One region of the Citrobacter braakii genome, then DNA from elsewhere that is predicted to be linked to it. Evidence: predicted binding sites of a transcription regulator. Region 1 holds the regulator's gene; each other region holds the start of a gene.

Region 1 (5,237 bases):
GCAGGAAGCGTCTATTTTCCGTCGCCTGAGCGTGTTTGATAACCTGATGGCGGTGCTGCAAATTCGTGACGATCTTACCAGCGAGCAGCGGGAAGATCGCGCCAACGAGCTGATGGAAGAGTTCCACATCGAACACCTGCGTGACAGCATGGGACAGTCGCTCTCCGGTGGTGAACGACGCCGCGTGGAGATCGCCCGCGCACTGGCCGCGAATCCGAAATTTATCCTGCTGGATGAACCGTTTGCCGGTGTTGACCCGATTTCCGTTATTGATATCAAACGGATCATCGAACACCTGCGCGACAGCGGGCTTGGGGTGCTGATTACCGACCATAACGTTCGCGAAACGCTGGCAGTGTGTGAGCGCGCCTACATCGTGAGTCAGGGCCACCTGATCGCGCATGGCACGCCAACAGAAATACTGCAGGATGAGCACGTTAAACGCGTATACCTTGGGGAAGACTTCAGACTCTGATAGGGTAGAAGACTTCACGTCACCGCAGGAGAGAACAACTCTGAACATGAAGCAAGGTTTGCAACTCAGGCTTAGCCAACAACTGGCGATGACGCCTCAGCTACAACAGGCTATCCGTCTGTTGCAGCTGTCCACGCTGGAACTTCAGCAAGAACTTCAGCAAGCGCTGGAAAGTAACCCACTGCTCGAGCAAACCGATCTTCACGACGAAATTGATACCCAGGAAAAACAGGACAGCGAATCCCTCGACACCGCAGATGCTCTCGAACAAAAAGAGATGCCAGAGGAGCTGCCGCTTGACGCCAGTTGGGATGAAATTTACACCGCCGGTACGCCTTCTGGCACCAGCGGGGATTACATCGACGACGAACTGCCTGTGTATCAGGGTGAGACCACGCAATCGCTGCAGGATTACCTGATGTGGCAAGTGGAGCTGACCCCGTTCTCGGATACCGATCGCGCGATTGCGACATCCATTGTTGATGCGGTAGACGAAACCGGTTATCTCACCGTAATCCTGGACGATATTCTCGAAAGCATGGGCGATGACGACGTCGGCATGGACGAAATCGAAGCCGTGCTTAAACGCATTCAGCGTTTTGATCCCGTAGGCGTGGCGGCCAAAGATCTCCGCGACTGCTTACTGATCCAACTTTCACAGTTTGATAAAGCCACGCCGTGGCTGGAAGAAGCGCGCCTGATCATCAGCGATCACCTCGATCTGTTAGCCAACCATGACTTCCGCACGCTGATGCGCGTAACCCGGCTGAAAGAAGATGTGCTGAAAGAAGCCGTCAATCTTATTCAGTCCCTGGACCCCAGACCTGGGCAGTCTATCCAGACCGGGGAGCCAGAATACGTTATTCCGGATGTACTGGTGCGTAAGCATAACGATCGCTGGGTGGTCGAACTCAACGGCGACAGCATTCCACGGTTGCAGATTAACCAGCACTACGCCGCCATGTGCAACAGCGCGCGCAACGATGCTGACAGCCAGTTTATTCGTAGCAATCTGCAGGATGCGAAGTGGCTGATTAAAAGCCTGGAAAGTCGCAATGATACGCTGCTGCGCGTCAGTCGCTGCATCGTTGAACAGCAGCAAGCCTTCTTTGATCAAGGCGAAGAGTTTATGAAACCGATGGTGCTGGCGGATATCGCCCAGGCCGTCGAGATGCACGAATCGACCATTTCCCGAGTGACCACGCAAAAGTATCTGCACAGTCCGCGCGGCATTTTTGAATTGAAGTATTTCTTTTCCAGTCACGTTAACACTGAAGGCGGAGGCGAAGCCTCATCCACAGCTATACGTGCACTGGTGAAGAAATTAATTGCTGCGGAAAACCCCGCGAAACCGCTGAGTGACAGCAAGTTAACCTCTATGCTGTCAGAACAGGGTATCATGGTGGCACGCCGCACTGTTGCGAAGTACCGAGAGTCTTTATCCATTCCGCCGTCGAACCAGCGCAAACAGCTGGTCTGACCCAACCGATAAGGAAGACACTATGCAGCTCAACATCACTGGAAACAACGTCGAAATCACTGAAGCCTTACGCGATTTTGTTAATACAAAATTCGCCAAGCTAGAACAATATTTCGACCGGATTAATCAGGTCTATATTGTGTTGAAAGTGGAGAAGGTGACACATATCTCGGATGCAACACTGCATGTGAACGGTGGCGAAATTCATGCCAGCGCGGAAGGTCAGGATATGTACGCCGCCATTGACGGTTTAATTGATAAACTGGCTCGGCAGTTAACAAAACATAAAGATAAACTGAAACAGCACTAACTTGTCCGGGCAGTTAGCGGGTGCAGGACGGCCTGTTGTGTAGCACAACGGGCCATTTGTACAGTTAGCGCTTAGGTGAAATTATGACAAATAACGATACGACTCTACAACTGAGCAATGTTCTTAACCAGGAATGTACACGCGCTGGCGTTCACTGCCAAAGCAAGAAACGCGCGCTGGAAATCATCAGCGAACTGGCGGCAAAACAGCTCAGCTTGCCCTCTCAGGTGGTATTTGAAGCCATTCTGACGCGTGAAAAAATGGGCAGTACCGGCATCGGTAATGGAATTGCTATCCCGCACGGAAAGCTGGAAGAAGACACGATGCGCGCAGTTGGCGTGTTTGTGCAACTTGAAACGCCAATTGCTTTCGACGCCATTGATAATCAACCCGTCGATCTGCTTTTCGCCCTGCTGGTTCCGGCAGACCAAACCAAGACGCATTTGCATACGTTGTCGCTGGTCGCCAAACGTCTGGCCGATAAAACCATCTGCCGCCGCCTGCGCGCAGCACAGAGTGACCAGGAGTTGTATCAAATCATCACGGACACCGAAGGTGGACTGGATGAAGCATAACAACCCAATGGCATCCTTTTTTGTCGTTGTGAGGAGAAACAGTACATGGTACTGATGATCGTCAGCGGTCGTTCGGGGTCAGGAAAATCTGTCGCCCTGCGAGCGCTGGAAGATATGGGTTTTTACTGCGTGGATAACCTTCCCGTAGTGCTGTTGCCCGATCTGGCTCGTACTCTGGCCGATCGCCAGATTTCTGCGGCCGTCAGCATTGATGTGCGCAACATGCCTGAGTCCCCAGAGATTTTCGAGCAGGCAATGAACAATCTGCCTGAAGGCTTCTCACCACAGTTGCTGTTCCTTGACGCCGATCGTAACACCCTGATTCGCCGCTACAGCGACACGCGTCGCCTGCATCCTCTTTCCAGCAAGAACTTATCTCTGGAGAGCGCTATCGATAAGGAAAGCGATTTGCTGGAGCCTCTGCGCTCTCGTGCTGACCTGATCGTGGATACCTCCGAAATGTCCGTGCACGAACTGGCGGAAATGTTGCGTACCCGCCTGCTGGGCAAGCGTGAACGCGAATTGACGATGGTATTCGAATCCTTTGGTTTCAAACACGGTATCCCAATTGACGCGGATTACGTCTTTGACGTGCGCTTCCTGCCTAACCCGCACTGGGATCCGAAGCTGCGCCCGATGACCGGTCTTGACCGCCCCGTTGCCGCCTTCCTTGACAGGCACACAGAAGTACACAATTTTATCTACCAGACTCGCAGCTATCTTGAGCTATGGTTACCCATGCTGGAGACCAACAACCGCAGCTACCTCACCGTAGCTATCGGCTGTACCGGCGGGAAACACCGTTCGGTGTATATTGCAGAGCAGCTGGCAGACTACTTCCGCTCACGCGGTAAAAACGTACAGTCACGCCATCGTACGCTGGAAAAACGTAAATCATGACCGTGAAGCAAACCGTTGAAATCACGAATAAGCTGGGTATGCATGCTCGCCCAGCCATGAAACTGTTTGAATTGATGCAGGGTTTTGAAGCAGAAGTTTTGCTGCGTAATGATGAAGGAACGGAAGCCGAGGCAAACAGTGTTATCGCTCTGCTGATGCTGGATTCCGCCAAAGGGCGTCAGATAGAAGTTGAAGCCACGGGTCCACAGGAAGTGGAAGCCCTGGCAGCGGTGATTGCCCTGTTTAATTCAGGGTTTGATGAAGATTAGTCGAGTACCTGAAGCGCTGCGCTCATCAGGCCTACACGGCAACGTCACACTCCCGTAGGCCGGATAAAGCATTTACGCCGTATCCGGCAATAAACCCGTTAATACAGCTTATTTTCCCGCATAAACGACTCACCGCCTAGCTGGCGCATTTGGCGCATAATCCACGCCTGACGGCTACGTACATAACCAGAAGGCGCATTCGCTTTAAAACGCAATGGATTGGGTAATACCGCCGCCAGCAAGGCCGCTTCAGACAGACTCAGCCGACTGGCTGGCTTATGGAAATAGCGCTGCGCCGCTGCCTCCACGCCGAAAACCCCATCACCAAACTCAGCAATATTCAGGTAAACGGTCAGAATACGCTTCTTGCTCCAGACGGTTTCCATACCCAGCGTTAGCCCGGCTTCGAGACCTTTACGCACCCAGCTACGTCCATCCCACAGAAAGAGGTTTTTTGCCGTCTGTTGCGATAACGTCGACGCCCCGCGAATACGGTTTTCATTACGTTCGTTGTGCGCCAGCGCTTTCTCTATGGCGGAGACATCGAATCCCCAGTGCTCGGGAAACTTCTGGTCCTCCGCGGCGATCACCGCCAGTCCCATCCACGGTGAGATCTCATCCATGCTCACCCAGTCCGAGTGCGCCACATAACCGAAATCACCGGACAACCATGCGCTCAGTTGCCGCTCGACCATCACGGCAGAGAAAGGGACTGGCATCACGCTGAAAAGTGCGATGCCCCCGCCCCAGAATACGGCGAGGACAACGACCGCCCGCAGAAAGATACGTCGCAGAAAGGCGGTAACTCCTTTTCTCATTCAGCCAGCACCAGCACACGTGATACCAGTTTATCGATACCACTCGCGGCCTGAGCGATGTCCTGCGCCAGCATATAGGCGGGAGTGGTGACGATTTTGTTGTCTTCATCAACGACAATGTCATCAACCGGACAAGGCACATGCTCAGCGCCCATCTCTTCCAGCACCTCTGCCGTATCAATATCAGTACCGATGGTCAGACGCAGCGGAAAGTCAAAAATTTTAGGTAACATGGCAGGCGCAATGCACATAAATCCCAGCGGCTTACCCGCCTGATGCATAGCCACCGCCAGCGCAGCTAAGTCGCTATCAACCCGGCACTCACTGCCCTGGCTGGCAAAATTGCTCAGATTTTTGGCCGCGCCAAACCCGCCTGGCACGATCAACGCATCCAGTTCCGTTGAGACTGC
Region 2 (5,237 bases), 570 kb from region 1:
AACCCGCAGCCGCTGTACACAGGCTGCCAACCGCACCGCCAACCCCGGCAATCCAGCCGCTCAGCGGTTTATGAAATGAAAACAGAAATGCCAGAACCGCAGCCGCCGTAAACCAGGCTACGCCGCTGTTAATCAGTGAAATTGCGCTCATTTTGCATCCCCACTCTGAGCCTGCTGAAACAAGGTGAGATCGCCGAAGTCGGTATTGAAAGTCAGCTCACGCTTACGTTTGCTGGCGCGGGCAATATCCACGTTACTCACCAGGTGCAGGGCTTTGGTCGGGCACATGCGTACACAGGCCGGACCAAGCTCGTCAAAACTACACAGATCGCATTTCACCGCGATGGCACGAATACCCGGAACCCAGTCCAGCAACGTGCTCACGCGGGCAGGCGCTGGCGGAGCCGGAGGCGCTTTTGGCGTATTGGCGTTTGCCGGGATATGCAGCGGACGGCTACCGGAAAACTCAATCGCGCCAAACGGACAGGCGATCCCGCACAGTTTGCAGCTTACACACAGGCTTTCATTCAGCTGCACGGCACCATCAACGCGATTAATCGCATTAACCGGACAAACGGTGGCGCAAGGCGCATCTTCGCAATGGTGGCAAAGCTGCGGGGCGGATTCTTTTTCATTTAACATCACTTTCAGGCGCGGCATTGACTGCAGGCCATGCTGGCGATGTGTCTCTGAGCAGGCGGCTTCACAGGTGTGGCAGCCGATGCAAAGAGTGGAGTCAGCAATTACAAAACGATTCACCAGGCATTCCTCAGGTGATAGTCATTTTTGACGAAAACATGTCTGGAAAATGTCATTTCGACATTTTTCGACATGCCCATTCCCTAAACGTCGTGACGCAGTATGAAAGTGCATCATGACAAAAGTGGGCACACCCAAGGCTTAAGCCGGGCTATGTCCCTCAATCAGTTGGCTTAAATTCACCGGCATATTGTTTTCAACCGCGGTATAGAGGCTGTCGTAGACGGTGGCGATTTTTTCGAGATAGTGCTCCAGCACCTGCTCGCGATCGCGGTTGCTGATACGCTCATCAACCTTACCGTCGATGGTCAACTCAGCCTGTGCAATCAGTTGCTTATCATCACCGTCTTTCGTTTCAACGTAGTACTCGATGGTGTGGCTGTTAAAGCCGTCCGCCAGCGTGACGTAGATAGTGAAGTGTTCAAAAAGGACGAAGCAGAGATCCTTGTCCGGTGCGCAGCTCATTGCATGATGCAAACGCGCTTTTGACAGGGTGATCCCCTGAACCAGCGAGTTGCAGTAAATACGCCACTGGTCCTGTAGGCGACGATGCCGTTCAGCGATGTAATCGGCTTTTTCGCTTATTTCCCAAATAGTCATGTCAGGTTACCCGTTTAGCAGAGATGAACAGCTTTAAGCACATTTCATGCCAAAATTAAAAACCTTGATTTTCATATAGATAAAAAATCAAAGAGCGGTGACGACATGTCATTTCGTCATCGTCGTCATTGTCACGATCGAAAAAATTCAAGCTGGCATGTTTATTGCTTTTAATACGGCAACTTCACAGGAGGCGGTATGCACGAAATAACCCTCTGCCAACGGGCACTGGAATTGATTGAACAACAGGCCACGCAATACGGTGCTCAACGAGTAACTGGGGTCTGGCTCAAAATTGGCGCATTTTCTTGCGTAGAAACCAGCGCTCTCGCCTTTTGTTTTGATCTGGTATGCCGCGGGACCCTTGCAGAAGGTTGTAAACTCCACCTCGAAGAACAAGAAGCCGAATGTTGGTGCGAATCTTGTCAGCAATACGTCACCTTACTGACGCAACGCGTGCGCAGATGTCCGCAATGCAACAGCGATATGCTGAGAATTGTGGCCGATGACGGCTTACAGATTCGACGTATTGAAATAGATGAAACTCCAGCGCCGGATGCCGACGCCTAAGCGTCATCATCCGGCAACTGAAGTATCGCAAGTAATAAATCAGGAGTGAGCGATGTGTACGACATGTGGTTGCGCTGAAGGCAACCTTTATATAGAGGGTGATGAGCATAATCCCCACTCGGCGTTTCGCAGCGCGCCATTTGCCCCAGCGGCTCGTCCGGCGCTGAATATTACCGGGGTGAAGACCTCCAATTTCACACCGAGCCAGACTGAAGAAGGCGATTTGCATTACGGTCACGGTGAAGCAGGCACCCACGCACCAGGCATGAGTCAACGCCGGATGCTGGAAGTGGAAATTGACGTGCTGGATAAAAACAACCGTCTGGCTGAGCGCAACCGCGCCCGCTTTGCTGCCCGTCAACATCTGGTATTAAACCTTGTCTCAAGCCCAGGCTCCGGTAAAACCACGCTGCTGACCGAAACGCTGATGAAGCTCAAAGACAGCGTGCCTTGCGCCGTCATTGAAGGCGACCAGCAGACGGTTAACGATGCCGCCCGTATTCGCGCCACAGGTACGCCCGCCATCCAGGTCAACACCGGTAAAGGTTGCCACCTTGACGCACAAATGATTGCTGACGCCGCGCCACGTTTGCCGCTTGAAGACAACGGCATCCTGTTCATTGAAAACGTCGGGAACCTGGTTTGCCCGGCCAGCTTCGACCTCGGCGAACGCCATAAAGTGGCGGTGCTTTCCGTCACCGAAGGCGAAGACAAGCCGCTGAAATACCCGCATATGTTTGCCGCCGCGTCGCTGATGCTGCTCAACAAAGTAGACCTACTGCCGTACCTCAATTTTGACGTAGAAAAGTGCATCGCCAGCGCCCGGGAAGTGAACCCGGAAATTGAGATCATCCTGATTTCCGCCACCAGTGGCGAAGGCATGGACCAATGGCTCTCCTGGCTGGAGACGCAGCGATGTGCATAGGTGTTCCGGGTCAAATCCGCACCATTGATGGCAACCAGGCCAAAGTCGACGTTTGCGGTATTCAGCGCGACGTCGACCTGACGCTGGTCGGAAGCTGCGATGAACACGGCCAACCCCGTCTGGGTCAGTGGGTACTGGTCCACGTCGGCTTTGCCATGAGCATCATTAATGAAGCTGAAGCGCGCGACACGCTCGACGCGCTACAAAACATGTTTGACGTTGAGCCGGATGTCGGCGCGTTGTTGTATGGCGAGGAAAAATAATGCGTTTTGTTGACGAATACCGCGCACCAGAACAGGTGATGCAGTTGATAGAGCACCTGTGTGAACGTGCCGCACACCTCCCCTACACTGCTGAACGCCCGCTGCGCATCATGGAAGTGTGTGGTGGTCATACCCACGCTATCTTCAAGTTCGGTCTCGACCAATTGTTGCCCGACAACGTCGAGTTTATTCATGGCCCGGGCTGCCCGGTTTGCGTTCTGCCGATGGGCAGAATCGACAGCTGTGTGGAAATCGCCAGCCATCCTGAAGTGATTTTTTGCACCTTTGGCGATGCGATGCGCGTTCCGGGTAAACAAGGTTCTTTGCTACAAGCCAAAGCGCGCGGCGCGGATATCCGCATCGTCTATTCACCGATGGATGCGCTGAAGCTGGCGCAGGAAAACCCAACGCGTAAGGTTGTGTTCTTTGGCCTGGGTTTTGAAACCACAATGCCAACCACCGCCATCACCCTTCAGCAGGCAAAACAGCGTGACGTGCAGAACTTTTACTTTTTCTGCCAGCACATCACGCTTATCCCTACGCTGCGCAGCCTGCTGGAACAGCCGGACAACGGCATCGACGCCTTCTTAGCGCCGGGCCATGTCAGCATGGTGATTGGCACCGATGCCTATAATTTCATTGCTTCAGATTTCCATCGTCCGTTGGTGGTCGCCGGTTTCGAACCGCTCGATCTGTTGCAGGGCGTGGTGATGTTGATTGAACAGAAGATTGCCGCGCATAGCCAGGTTGAAAACCAGTATCGCCGGGTGGTGCCGGACGCCGGTAACCTGTTAGCGCAACAGGCCATCGCCGAAGTGTTCTGCGTCAATGGCGATAGCGAATGGCGCGGTCTGGGCGTCATTGAATCCTCTGGCGTTCACCTGACGCCAGACTATCAGCGCTTTGATGCCGAAGCGCATTTCCAGCCAGCGCCGCAGCAGGTGTATGACGATCCGCGCGCGCGTTGCGGCGAGGTATTGACCGGCAGATGCAAACCGCATCAGTGCCCGCTATTTGGCAAAACCTGTAACCCGGAGACCGCATTTGGCGCCCTGATGGTCTCCTCAGAAGGCGCATGTGCCGCCTGGTATCAGTATCGTCAGCAGGAGTGTGAAGCATGAACAGCGTACAACTCGCCCACGGTAGCGGCGGTCAGGCTATGCAGCAGTTGATCAACAGTCTGTTTATGGAGGCTTTTGCTAATCCGTGGCTGGCGGAACAAGAAGATCAGGCCCGTCTGGACCTGGCGCAACTGGTTGCAGAAGGCGATCGTCTGGCGTTTTCAACCGACAGCTATGTTATCGATCCGTTGTTCTTCCCGGGTGGCAATATCGGCAAGCTGGCCATCTGCGGTACGGCTAACGACGTGGCGGTCAGCGGCGCGATCCCTCGCTACCTCTCCTGCGGTTTTATCCTCGAAGAGGGTTTGCCGATGGAGACGTTGAAAACCGTCGTCAACAGTATGGCGGCGACCGCGCGTGAAGCAGGCATCGCCATCGTGACCGGCGATACCAAAGTCGTGCAGCGCGGCGCTGCAGACAAGCTGTTCATCAACACGGCCGGAATGGGGGCGATCCCCGCCAACATTCACTGGGGCGCACAGACCCTCGGCCCAGGCGATGTGCTGCTGGTCAGCGGTACGCTTGGCGATCACGGCGCAACTATCCTTAACCTGCGCGAACAGCTGGGTCTTGATGGCGAACTGGTCAGCGACTGCGCGGTATTGACACCGCTTATCCAGACGCTGCGTGATATTCCCGGCGTGAAGGCGCTGCGTGACGCGACCCGTGGCGGCGTAAATGCGGTAACGCATGAATTTGCCGCCTCATGCGGGTTTGGTATTGAGCTGTCTGAAGCGGCCCTGCCCGTGAAGCCCGCGGTGCGTGGCGTTTGCGAACTGCTGGGTCTGGATGCGCTTAACTTTGCTAACGAAGGCAAGCTGGTGATTGCCGTTGAGCGTCAGGCTGCTGAAACGGCGCTTGCCGCGCTGCGCGCACATCCGTTAGGACGCGATGCCGCAATGATTGGTGAAGTGGTAGAACGCAAAGGTGTGCGTCTTGCCGGACTCTACGGCGTGAAACGCACTCTCGATTTACCACACGCCGAACCATTACCTCGTA
Region 3 (5,237 bases), 1.7 Mb from region 1:
CGCCGTGACTGTTTACATCCAGACCTTCGCGCTCCTGCTCTTCCGGTACGCGCAAACCCACCGTCATATCCGCCAGCTTATAGCCAATGAAAGCCACCACGCCGGACCAGACGATGGTGATAGCCACGCTTTCCAGTTGCACCAGCAGCTGATGCCCCATGGTCACGCCCTCGGCAAAGCCCACGCCTCCCAAAGAGCTGGCAGCGAAAACTCCGGTCAGGATACAGCCGACAATGCCGCACACGCCGTGAACGCCAAACACGTCACACGGATCGTCCACACGCAGAAAACGCTTCAGCATGGTCACGCCCCACAGGCCTGCCAGACCCGCAACGACACCGATAATCAGCGCGCCGCCGACACCGATATAGCCACATGCAGGTGTTACGCCCACCAGACCCGCAATGGCACCAGAGCAGGCGCCCAGCAGAGACGGTTTACCACGCAGCGCCCATTCACCGAAGATCCATCCGAGGATGGCTGCAGCGGTGGCGACCACGGTATTGACGAAGGCCAGTGCGGCGATTTCATTTGCCGTACCCGCTGAACCAGCGTTAAAGCCAAACCAACCAATGTAGAGAATAGCGGTACCGGTGAAGACCATCGGCAGGTTATGCGGTTTAAAAGCTTCTTTGCCAAAACCGACACGTTTGCCAATCAGATACGCGCCTACCAGACCGGCAATCGCCGCGTTGATGTGTACAACCGTTCCACCAGCAAAATCCAGCGCGCCGTGGGAAGCCAGCAAGCCGCCGCCCCAGACCATATGGGCAATGGGGATGTACGACAGCGTTAACCATACCACCACAAAAATCAGCACCGCGGAGAAGCGAATACGTTCAGCCAGCGCACCGACGATTAGCCCAACGGTGATGCAGGCGAACGAGCCCTGAAAAGCAACGTGAATGTACTGGTAGAAGCTCCCCGTTACCGCCGTCAGCGCAATATTCTTCAGCAATACCCAGTTGAAGTTGCCGAAGAAATTATTACCTTCGCCGAAGGCCAGTGAGTAGCCATAAACCACCCATAAAATACAAACCAGAGCAAATGTCACCGTAACCTGAGTCAGCATCGACAGCACGTTCTTACCGCGAATCAAACCGCCGTAGAACAGCGCAATGCCAGGGATGGTCATAAACAGCACCAGCGCGGTACAGATCATCATAAAAGCGTTATCCGCTTTATCCGCAACCGCCGGTGCCGCCATCGCCAGTCCCGGCAGCAGCGCCAGTGAAGCAATACCTGTTTTCATCGTTGCTATCTTCATTTTTTGGTTTCCTATCACTGTGTGCCAGACGTTACAGTGCGGCTTCGTCGGCTTCGCCGGTACGAATACGAATCACACGTTGCAGCTCGGCGACGAAGATTTTGCCGTCGCCAATTTTTCCGGTGTATGCCGCCTTACTGATGACATCAATCACGCCATCCAGTTGGTCGTCGGCAATCGCCACATCAATCTTCACCTTCGGCAGAAAATTGACGCTATATTCAGCCCCACGGTACAGCTCAGCATGACCTTTCTGTCGGCCAAACCCCTTCACTTCGGTGACGGTCAGCCCCTGAATACCAATAGACGACAATGCTTCACGGACGTCTTCCAGTTTGAACGGTTTGATTACCACGGTAACCAGCTTCATAGATCCCCTCCAGTCAGAATTCAGTAGTGGCTGCAGATACACGAGAGGAATATTGCAAGGGATGTGCCAGGAATGAAAAAGGCGGGATGATTCAGGTTCTCAGGGTACTTCCGGGAGAGGAAAAGAAAAAACGCACTATAACGGTGCATAGTGCGTTACATTTTTGCACCAGATTGTTGATTGCCGGATGGCAGCGTAAACGCCTTACCCGGCCTACGAGACCGTGCTGGCCCCAGACCGGATAAGCGCCGCGCCATCAGGCGATAACAGAATCGTCTTGCGTGCTGGCGGCTAACTCTTCACCCGCCAACTGTAGCTGATACATCTGCCAGTAACGGCCTTGCGCCGCCAGTAATTGCTGGTGCGTACCACGCTCCACCGCCTGACCGCGATGCAGCACCAGAATGGTGTCCGCATCGACAATCGTCGATAACCGATGCGCAATCACCACCAGCGTGGTGTGTTCACGTACCGCCGCCAGAGCTTGCTGAATGGCCTGTTCAGTACCGGAGTCAATACTGGCCGTGGCTTCGTCGAGGATCAACACCTGTGGCGTTTCAACCAACACCCGCGCCAACGCCAGCAGCTGTTTTTGACCAACGGAGAGATTATTGCCCTGCTCGCCCAGACGGGTATGAATCCCCTCGCTCAGACCTCGCGCCAGTTCAGCCAGTTGCACGGTCTCCAGCGCCTGCCATACCCGCTCTTCTGAGATATCGCGGCCCAGCGTAACGTTCGCCAGGAAGGTATCTGCCATCACCACCGGATCCTGCTGCACCATGGCGATGCCCTGACGTAACGCACCGTGGCTCAGTGAAGACAGCGGCCGTCCATCAAGGCGGATTTCCCCCTGCGTCAGCGGGTAGTAACCCATCAACAGGCTGGCGAGCGTGCTTTTACCACTGCCGGTGTGTCCGACCAAAGCCACAAAGCTGCGCGAAGGCACGGACAAACTGATATTTTGCAGCACCAGATTGTCGTCGCGATAGGCAAATGAAACGTTATCCACCTCAATGTCCCCGCTCTTTAGCGGCCGCTCATCTTCACCATAGCGCTGACGTGGCCCATCCATCAGTTCGAACACTCGCTCACCGGCGACAACCGCCTGCTGCAACATTGATTGCTGAGTGGTCAACTCGATCAGCGGTTCGTTCAAACGGCCGAGGTAGCTGATAAACGCGTACAGCACGCCAACCTCGATCGAGCTGCCAGAGGTAAAACTGAACAGCATCAGCAATCCGCAGAGGATCAGCGCCGAGAAAAGGCTAAGCAGCGGGCGCAACAAAAAACCATCCAGTCGCAGGGTCTGCATACGCGCCATATAGTGCGAGCGGCTTGCTTCGCCCATTCTCTCGCCAAATCGCGCCTGCTGGCGGAACTGCTGGATAACACTCATGCCGTTGATGACTTCGTTAAAGCCATCGTTAATATCCGCCAGATAAGCGCGAACCCGGCGCACAATCGGGGTGCTGTAGCGTTGATAAATCACCATCACCACCAGCACGGCCGGGAAAATGGCCATCGCCACTAGCGCCATACGCCACTCAAGGCTGAACATCGCTACCAGCATGGCGCCAATTAATGCCGCGCTGCGCAGGACCGTTGCTACCACCGTCACGTACAGGTCGCGAATAACTTCAGTGTCGTTGGTCACGCGGGAGATTAGCTGCCCGACAGGTTGAGTATCAAAGGCGCTGAGCGGCTGGCGCAGCGCAGCGTCCATTACGTCGGTGCGCAACTGTTGTACTACGCCAACTGCCGCCTGGTTAAACAGCAATGACTGCGCGTAATGCAGGCCAGCCGCCAGCAGTTGTAGACCGATATATGCCGCAACCAGCCCGGCGACCATCGCCAGCGGCAGATTATTCTTCGCCACCATGTTATCGATAAAATAGCTAATCAGCAGCGGACCGCTGACTTCCGCCGCAGCCGCCACCCAGAGCATGACTACCGCAATAGCCAGCTGTTTTCGCCATGGAGAGCCATACGCCAGCAATCTTTTCAGGGTCGGCCATAATTGCCCAAAACTACGCATTAGCCGCCTCCTCGTTTATCTCTGGTGCATCAGTCAGCGCCGCTTCCAGTTGCTGATAGCGGTACATATCGCGATACCAGCCAGGCTGCTGCACTAACGCATCATGCTCGCCGCGCTGGGCAATATGCCCATGCTGCATCACGATAATCTCACTGGCTTCCGTCAGGGCCGATAAACGGTGGGCGCTAATAATGACGGTTCTGCCTTCGCCCCACTGGCGCAGGTTATGCAGGATCTGATGCTCGGTACGACCATCTACCGCCGACAGCGCATCATCCAGAATCAAGATTTCAGCGTTCAGGAGTAGCGCTCGAGCGATAGAAATACGCTGTTTTTGCCCACCAGACAGCATCACCCCACGTTCGCCAACTTCGGTGTCGTAGCCCTGCGGAAGACGTAAAATATCCTCATGAACGCTGGCAAGGCGTGCCACATACTCGATCTCTTCCTGCGTGGCCTGAGGGCGTCCTAACGCGATGTTATTGCCAACGGTATCCGAAAACAGGAATGGCGTCTGGCTGACAACTGCCAGCCGGCTGCGCCAGCTATCCAGTTGTAATCGCGTTAAGGGGATATCATGAAAGCGCACATCGCCGTGGGTGATATCAAAATGACGCTGAATCAGCGACAGCACCGTACTTTTCCCCGCGCCGGTAGGCCCACAGATGCCCAGCATCTGCCCAGGTTTAAGCTGGAAGTTCACATTTTCCAGCGCCGGGTGTGTCGTTTGCGGGTAGCAAAATTCGCGAATCGCCACCGCCAGCTCCCCACGCCCTTCCGGTACCGGTTCAGTGCCGTCATCCACCACCGGCGCTTCAGACAGCATGGCGCGAATACGGCTGTACGCCGCGCTGCCACGTTCGACGATGTTAAACATCCATGCCAGCGCCAGCATCGGCCAAATCATCAAACCGAGATACATCATAAAGCTGGTGAGCTGGCCGAGCGTCAGCGAGCCGTGCACCACCATCCAGCTTCCCCCAGCAATCGCCAGTAGGTTAGCCATGCCAATGGCGATATAAATCGTGGGATCAAAACGGGCGTCAATGCGCGCCACGCGCAGGTTTTTCTTACCGGTATCTTCGGCATCGGCGGCAAATAATGCCGATTGCCGATCCTCCAGACCGAAGGCCTTGATCATGCGAATACTGGTCAGGCTTTCCTGAGTACGGTCGTTGAGACTGGAAAACGCCGCCTGCGCCAGCTTAAAGCGGTTATGCAGTCGATCGCCGTAACGTTTGATCATCAACGCCATCACCGGCATCGGCAGCAGCGCAATTAACGTCAACTGCCAGCTTATCTGCGTTGACATCACGATCAGCACCGCACATCCCATTACCAGCGAATCTACCAGCGTCAGCACGCCTTCTCCGGCGGCAAATACGACCCGATCGACATCGTTGGTCGCACGCGCCATCAGATCGCCCGTGCGGTGACGCAGATAAAATTCTGGATGCTGGCGACTCAACTGACGGTAATAATCTTCCCGCAGCTCAACCGCCAGTTGGTAGGATGCGCCAAACAGCAGCACGCGCCAGACATAGCGCAGCAAATAAACCACCACT
Region 4 (5,237 bases), 670 kb from region 1:
ACAGGTTTTTGTCCATGGCTTCGCCTGGGTGGATCTTGTTCTTAATACCGTCAAGGCCAGCCATCAGCAGTGCTGCGAAGCACAGGTACGGGTTAGCAGCCGGGTCCGGGAAACGCACTTCGATACGACGCGCTTTCGGAGAAGCCACTACCGGAATACGGATAGAAGCAGAACGGTTACGGGCAGAGTAAGCCAGCATTACCGGCGCTTCGTAGCCTGGGACCAGACGCTTGTAAGAGTTGGTGGTTGGGTTAGCCAGGGCGTTGATCGCTTTAGCGTGTTTGATTACGCCGCCGATGTAGAACAGCGCCTGCTCAGACAGACCCGCATATTTGTCGCCAGAGAACAGGTTTACGCCGTTCTTGGACAGGGACATGTGGCAGTGCATACCGGAACCGTTATCGCCAAACATAGGTTTTGGCATAAAGGTCGCGGTCTTACCGAAACGGTGAGCGACGTTGTGAACCACATATTTGTAGATCTGAATTTCGTCCGCTTTTTTGGTCATGGTGTTAAAGCGGGTCGCGATTTCGTTCTGACCTGCGGTCGCCACTTCGTGGTGATGCGCTTCAACAACCAGGCCCATTTCTTCCATGATCAGACACATGGTAGAACGGATGTCCTGAGAAGAATCTACCGGAGGAACTGGGAAGTAACCGCCTTTCACGCCAGGACGGTGACCTTTGTTACCACCTTCGTATTTGGTGGAAGAGTTCCATGCGCCTTCGATGTCATCGATAGCCACGTGGGAACCGGAAATGGACGCGCCGAAACGGATGTCGTCAAACAGGAAGAACTCTGGCTCAGGCCCGAACAGAACGGTGTCTGCGATGCCGGTAGAACGCAGATACTCTTCAGCGCGTTTAGCGATGGAGCGCGGGTCGCGGTCGTAGCCCTGCAGCGTACCTGGTTCCAGGATATCGCAACGGATGATCAGGGTGGACTCTTCATAGAACGGGTCGATGAGTGCAGTAGACGCATCTGGCATCAGAACCATGTCTGATTCGTTAATGCCTTTCCAGCCACCGATTGAGGAGCCGTCAAACATTTTGCCTTCTTCAAAGAATTCGGCATTTACCTGATGAGCAGGAATAGTGACGTGCTGTTCTTTACCTTTGGTATCAGTGAAGCGTAAATCAACAAACTTCACTTCGTGTTCGTTCAGCATCGTCAAAACGTGTTCAGCGGACATACTTACTCTCCCGGATTGGTCATGGTCGTCGTGGTAACGAAGTCTTCAATTCTGCAAAAAATTGGCCGTGTCGCCGTAAAAAATATAAAGCGAAATCTGTGCCAACTTTTAAATTGCCCCTAAAAGGCGTTATCATGCGCACTATCGTGCAAAGGGGCTGCACCATGAAGGTTGTATTGCACCATTATAGTGCTTTAATGTGAACATTAAGCACCATATTGGTGCAAAGCATGTCAGATTACCCCTTTTAACGCTCCGTGAATGTGATCACAAAGAAACTCTGCAATACTTGTTTGCGGAGGATGTTTGTGATCCTGTTTTGTACTGCGATTAATCCGTGTACAATAACGCGCTATTTCTAAAATGCCTGAGGCAAAGTTGTGATCGAAAATTTGCGTAACATCGCCATCATCGCGCACGTAGACCATGGTAAAACGACCCTGGTAGACAAGCTGCTCCAACAATCCGGTACGTTCGATGCACGTGCTGAAACCCAAGAGCGCGTGATGGACTCCAACGATTTGGAGAAAGAGCGTGGGATTACCATCCTCGCTAAAAACACCGCTATCAAATGGAATGACTACCGTATCAACATCGTTGATACCCCAGGGCACGCCGACTTCGGTGGTGAAGTTGAACGTGTAATGTCCATGGTCGACTCCGTGCTGCTGGTGGTGGATGCAATGGATGGTCCGATGCCGCAGACGCGCTTCGTGACCAAAAAAGCCTTTGCCCATGGCCTGAAGCCAATTGTTGTTATCAACAAAGTTGACCGCCCTGGCGCGCGTCCTGACTGGGTTGTTGATCAGGTATTTGACCTGTTCGTTAACCTCGACGCTACCGACGAGCAGCTGGACTTCCCGATCGTTTACGCTTCCGCGCTGAACGGTATCGCAGGTCTGGATCACGAAGATATGGCTGAAGACATGACTCCGCTGTATCAGACCATCGTTGATCGTGTTCCGGCTCCAAGCGTAGACCTTGATGGCCCGCTGCAGATGCAAATCTCTCAGCTGGACTACAACAACTACGTTGGCGTAATCGGCATCGGCCGTATCAAACGCGGTAAAGTTAAACCGAACCAGCAGATCACTATCATTGATAGCGAAGGCAAAACCCGTAACGGTAAAGTCGGTAAAGTTCTGACCCATCTGGGTCTGGAACGTATCGAGAGTGATATTGCCGAAGCGGGCGATATCATCGCGATCACCGGTTTAGGCGAACTGAACATCTCCGACACCATCTGCGACCCGCAGAACGTCGAAGCGCTGCCGGCTCTGTCCGTTGATGAACCGACCGTAACCATGTTCTTCTGCGTAAACACCTCCCCGTTCTGTGGTAAAGAAGGTAAATATGTTACCTCTCGTCAGATCCTTGACCGCCTGAACAAAGAGCTGGTGCACAACGTTGCGCTGCGCGTCGAAGAAACCGAAGATGCGGATGCGTTCCGTGTATCCGGTCGTGGTGAGCTGCACCTGTCTGTTCTGATCGAGAACATGCGTCGTGAAGGTTTCGAAATGGCGGTTTCCCGTCCGAAAGTAATCTTCCGCGAAATCGACGGCCGTAAACAAGAGCCGTTCGAAAACGTAACGCTGGACGTAGAAGAGCAGCATCAGGGTTCTGTCATGCAGGCTCTGGGTGAGCGTAAAGGCGACCTGAAAAACATGAATCCAGATGGCAAAGGCCGCGTACGTCTTGACTACGTGATCCCAAGCCGTGGTCTGATCGGCTTCCGTTCAGAATTCATGACCATGACTTCCGGTACCGGTCTGCTGTACTCCACCTTCAGCCACTACGACGATGTTCGTGCGGGTGATGTGGGTCAGCGTCAGAACGGCGTACTGATCTCCAATGGCCAGGGTAAAGCAGTTGCGTTCGCACTGTTCAGCCTGCAGGACCGCGGTAAGCTGTTCCTGGGTCACGGTGCTGAAGTTTACGAAGGCCAGATCATCGGTATTCACAGCCGCTCTAACGACCTGACTGTAAACTGCCTGACCGGTAAGAAACTGACTAACATGCGTGCGTCCGGTACTGACGAAGCAACGGTTCTGGTTCCGCCGGTTAAGATGACTCTGGAGCAGGCTCTGGAATTCATCGATGACGACGAACTGGTAGAAGTTACCCCAACCTCTATCCGTATCCGTAAGCGTCACCTGACTGAAAACGATCGTCGCCGTGCAATGCGTGGCGCGAAAGAAGAGTAATTAACGCTCTTTCTCAGGTAAGCATAAAAAAGCCGCTGATTTCAGCGGCTTTTTTTATCATCAGGAATTAGAAGAAATACTTTGCCCCAACACGAATCTGGTTTTGTTCGCGATGATAGGGTTCAACATTGCGATCTAACCAGCGTAATTCAAGGTAGGGTAACCAGTGCTCATTGATACGATACTTAAAGGTATTGGTAATTTCCCAGTGATGATCTTTTCCGTTGCTGCTATTGAAGTCATTGACTCGCATAAAATAGTGCGGTTCAAAGGTATAGGAAAATTTATCGGTAATGGTAAAGTTCCAGTAGTTGCCTATTTCATAGGTATCATTATTATCCAGCTCACCGTTTAGGTCGGTTGAACTGTAGTTATTATGGTTATATCGATTACGCACGGTAAGATTAAACCACGGAGTAAATTTATAGTTAACATCCAGATAAACAGCACCACCTGAGCCAATACTCTTATCGTTTATTAACCCTCCAGGCTGGATTGTTAATTTATCTGTCGGTTTAAATAACGGGTACCAACCCTCTATTTCGTTATAGCCGTGTTTTAACTCATCCTTGCGCTGCATAGTGTAGGTATTCGTGAGCATGATACCTGCGCCCATATCGGAGTTATAGCCAACACGCAGCATGACCTCCATTTGGTCGGAGGCCAGGTTATATGCTTCGCGGTTTTCTACATAGGCTCCAGCGAAAGCAGAGGTTGATACCACAGAGGATAAGAGAATTATTGTCGTTAATTTTTTCATGATAAATCCATTTTTTACGCGTAGGGAGGCCGCCATCCATTGGGATGGAATAGGCGGCAATTATTTTTATACGTTTACAGCAGAGGTGTTCTTTTTATTAGTAATAGGGTCCGGTTGGATGTTGTTTTTCTTCCGTTGGCTGATTTCCTCAATAATAAAAGCAAAACGAGTTTCGTTGAGCTTATAAAAGAAGCCCATCGTGAGTGCTGCAATAATTGCAAGTCCGCAAGGCCAGAGGAAAATAAGCTGACGTAAACCGAGCAGTGTGGCATCACTCTGGACTATGTTGGGGATATAACCGATTTGCGTCAGCATGATGCCCGGTAGGAAGCCTGCGAGCGCAGCAGAAATTTTGCGAGAAAAGGTATAACCCGTATACACCGAACCTTCTGCACGGATCCCCGTTTTCCATTCGCCATAATCGACCGTATCCGGAACCAGTGCCCAGTTTAGACTGTTAACAAAAGCGGTTCCGAAGAAGGCCATGCAAGAGAACGTGACGAATAAAAATGACGTACTGCCCCAGAAAAAGTTCAGCACATCACCGATAGCCCATAGCGCCAGGCCACCGAGGTAAACCTGCTTTTTACCGAAGCGTTTTACAGCTGTGGGAACCAGCAGTACCCCAACCAGAATGCATCCCATGCTGAAGAAACCCATCCACGACAGCAGATGAATATCGTTGAGCACGTACTGGGTGTAATACACCTGGATCGCCAGCTTGATGTTGAATGCCGCCAACGTGCACAGATTGGCGACACACAGCACCAGCAGTGGAGGGTTACGGAAAATGGCGCAGAACGACTTGAGAATGCTGGGCTTATGGTGATCCGGCACGATTTCGATATAGCATTCCTTCACACCGCTAAAGCACCACCACATGCTGAACAGTCCGCAGACGGAGAAGATCAGTGCGGCAATCAGATAACCCAGCGAAGGTGAACTAACAAATAGCGCCTGAATAGGCATAAAGCCAACAGTACACAGTAACAGGCCTACGGTAGCGCCGCCCTGACGCCAGGCGGCGAGCTGAGCTCGTTCATGCGGGTTTTTCGTGATCGCGGGCACCATCGCGCCGTAG

The links. The regulator sigma-54, encoded in region 1, starts transcription at its own class of promoters, with help from an activator protein. The targets are predictions, from matches to a motif close to GTTGGCACANNTTTCGCTNT.
Region 2: the regulator sigma-54 is predicted to act here: its motif matches at 1,511-1,530, upstream of hypA (hydrogenase maturation nickel metallochaperone HypA).
Region 3: the regulator sigma-54 is predicted to act here: its motif matches at 1,689-1,708, upstream of glnK (P-II family nitrogen regulator).
Region 4: the regulator sigma-54 is predicted to act here: its motif matches at 1,279-1,298, upstream of glnA (glutamate--ammonia ligase).

Annotation. Positions count from the first base shown of each region.
Region 1 is NZ_CP045771.1:1,499,291-1,504,527, reverse strand. It holds gene lptB (LPS export ABC transporter ATP-binding protein) at 1-475, shown strand, start outside; gene rpoN (RNA polymerase factor sigma-54) at 522-1,955, shown strand; gene hpf (ribosome hibernation promoting factor) at 1,978-2,265, shown strand; gene ptsN (PTS IIA-like nitrogen regulatory protein PtsN) at 2,349-2,840, shown strand; gene rapZ (RNase adapter RapZ) at 2,886-3,740, shown strand; gene npr (PTS phosphocarrier protein NPr) at 3,737-4,009, shown strand; gene mtgA (monofunctional biosynthetic peptidoglycan transglycosylase) at 4,108-4,827, opposite strand; gene elbB (isoprenoid biosynthesis glyoxalase ElbB) at 4,824-5,237, opposite strand, start outside.
Region 2 is NZ_CP045771.1:2,071,248-2,076,484, reverse strand. It holds gene hycC (formate hydrogenlyase subunit 3) at 1-151, opposite strand, end outside; gene hycB (formate hydrogenlyase subunit HycB) at 148-759, opposite strand; gene hycA (formate hydrogenlyase regulator HycA) at 901-1,359, opposite strand; gene hypA (hydrogenase maturation nickel metallochaperone HypA) at 1,558-1,929, shown strand; gene hypB (hydrogenase nickel incorporation protein HypB) at 1,982-2,854, shown strand; gene hypC (hydrogenase 3 maturation protein HypC) at 2,845-3,117, shown strand; gene hypD (hydrogenase formation protein HypD) at 3,117-4,238, shown strand; gene hypE (hydrogenase maturation carbamoyl dehydratase HypE) at 4,235-5,237, shown strand, end outside.
Region 3 is NZ_CP045771.1:4,671,994-4,677,230, forward strand. It holds gene amtB (ammonium transporter AmtB) at 1-1,267, opposite strand, end outside; gene glnK (P-II family nitrogen regulator) at 1,299-1,637, opposite strand; gene GFC06_RS22085 (SmdB family multidrug efflux ABC transporter permease/ATP-binding protein) at 1,894-3,672, opposite strand; gene GFC06_RS22090 (SmdA family multidrug ABC transporter permease/ATP-binding protein) at 3,665-5,237, opposite strand, start outside.
Region 4 is NZ_CP045771.1:832,539-837,775, reverse strand. It holds gene glnA (glutamate--ammonia ligase) at 1-1,192, opposite strand, end outside; gene typA (ribosome-dependent GTPase TypA) at 1,573-3,396, shown strand; gene ompL (porin OmpL) at 3,464-4,156, opposite strand; gene GFC06_RS03800 (MFS transporter) at 4,223-5,237, opposite strand, start outside.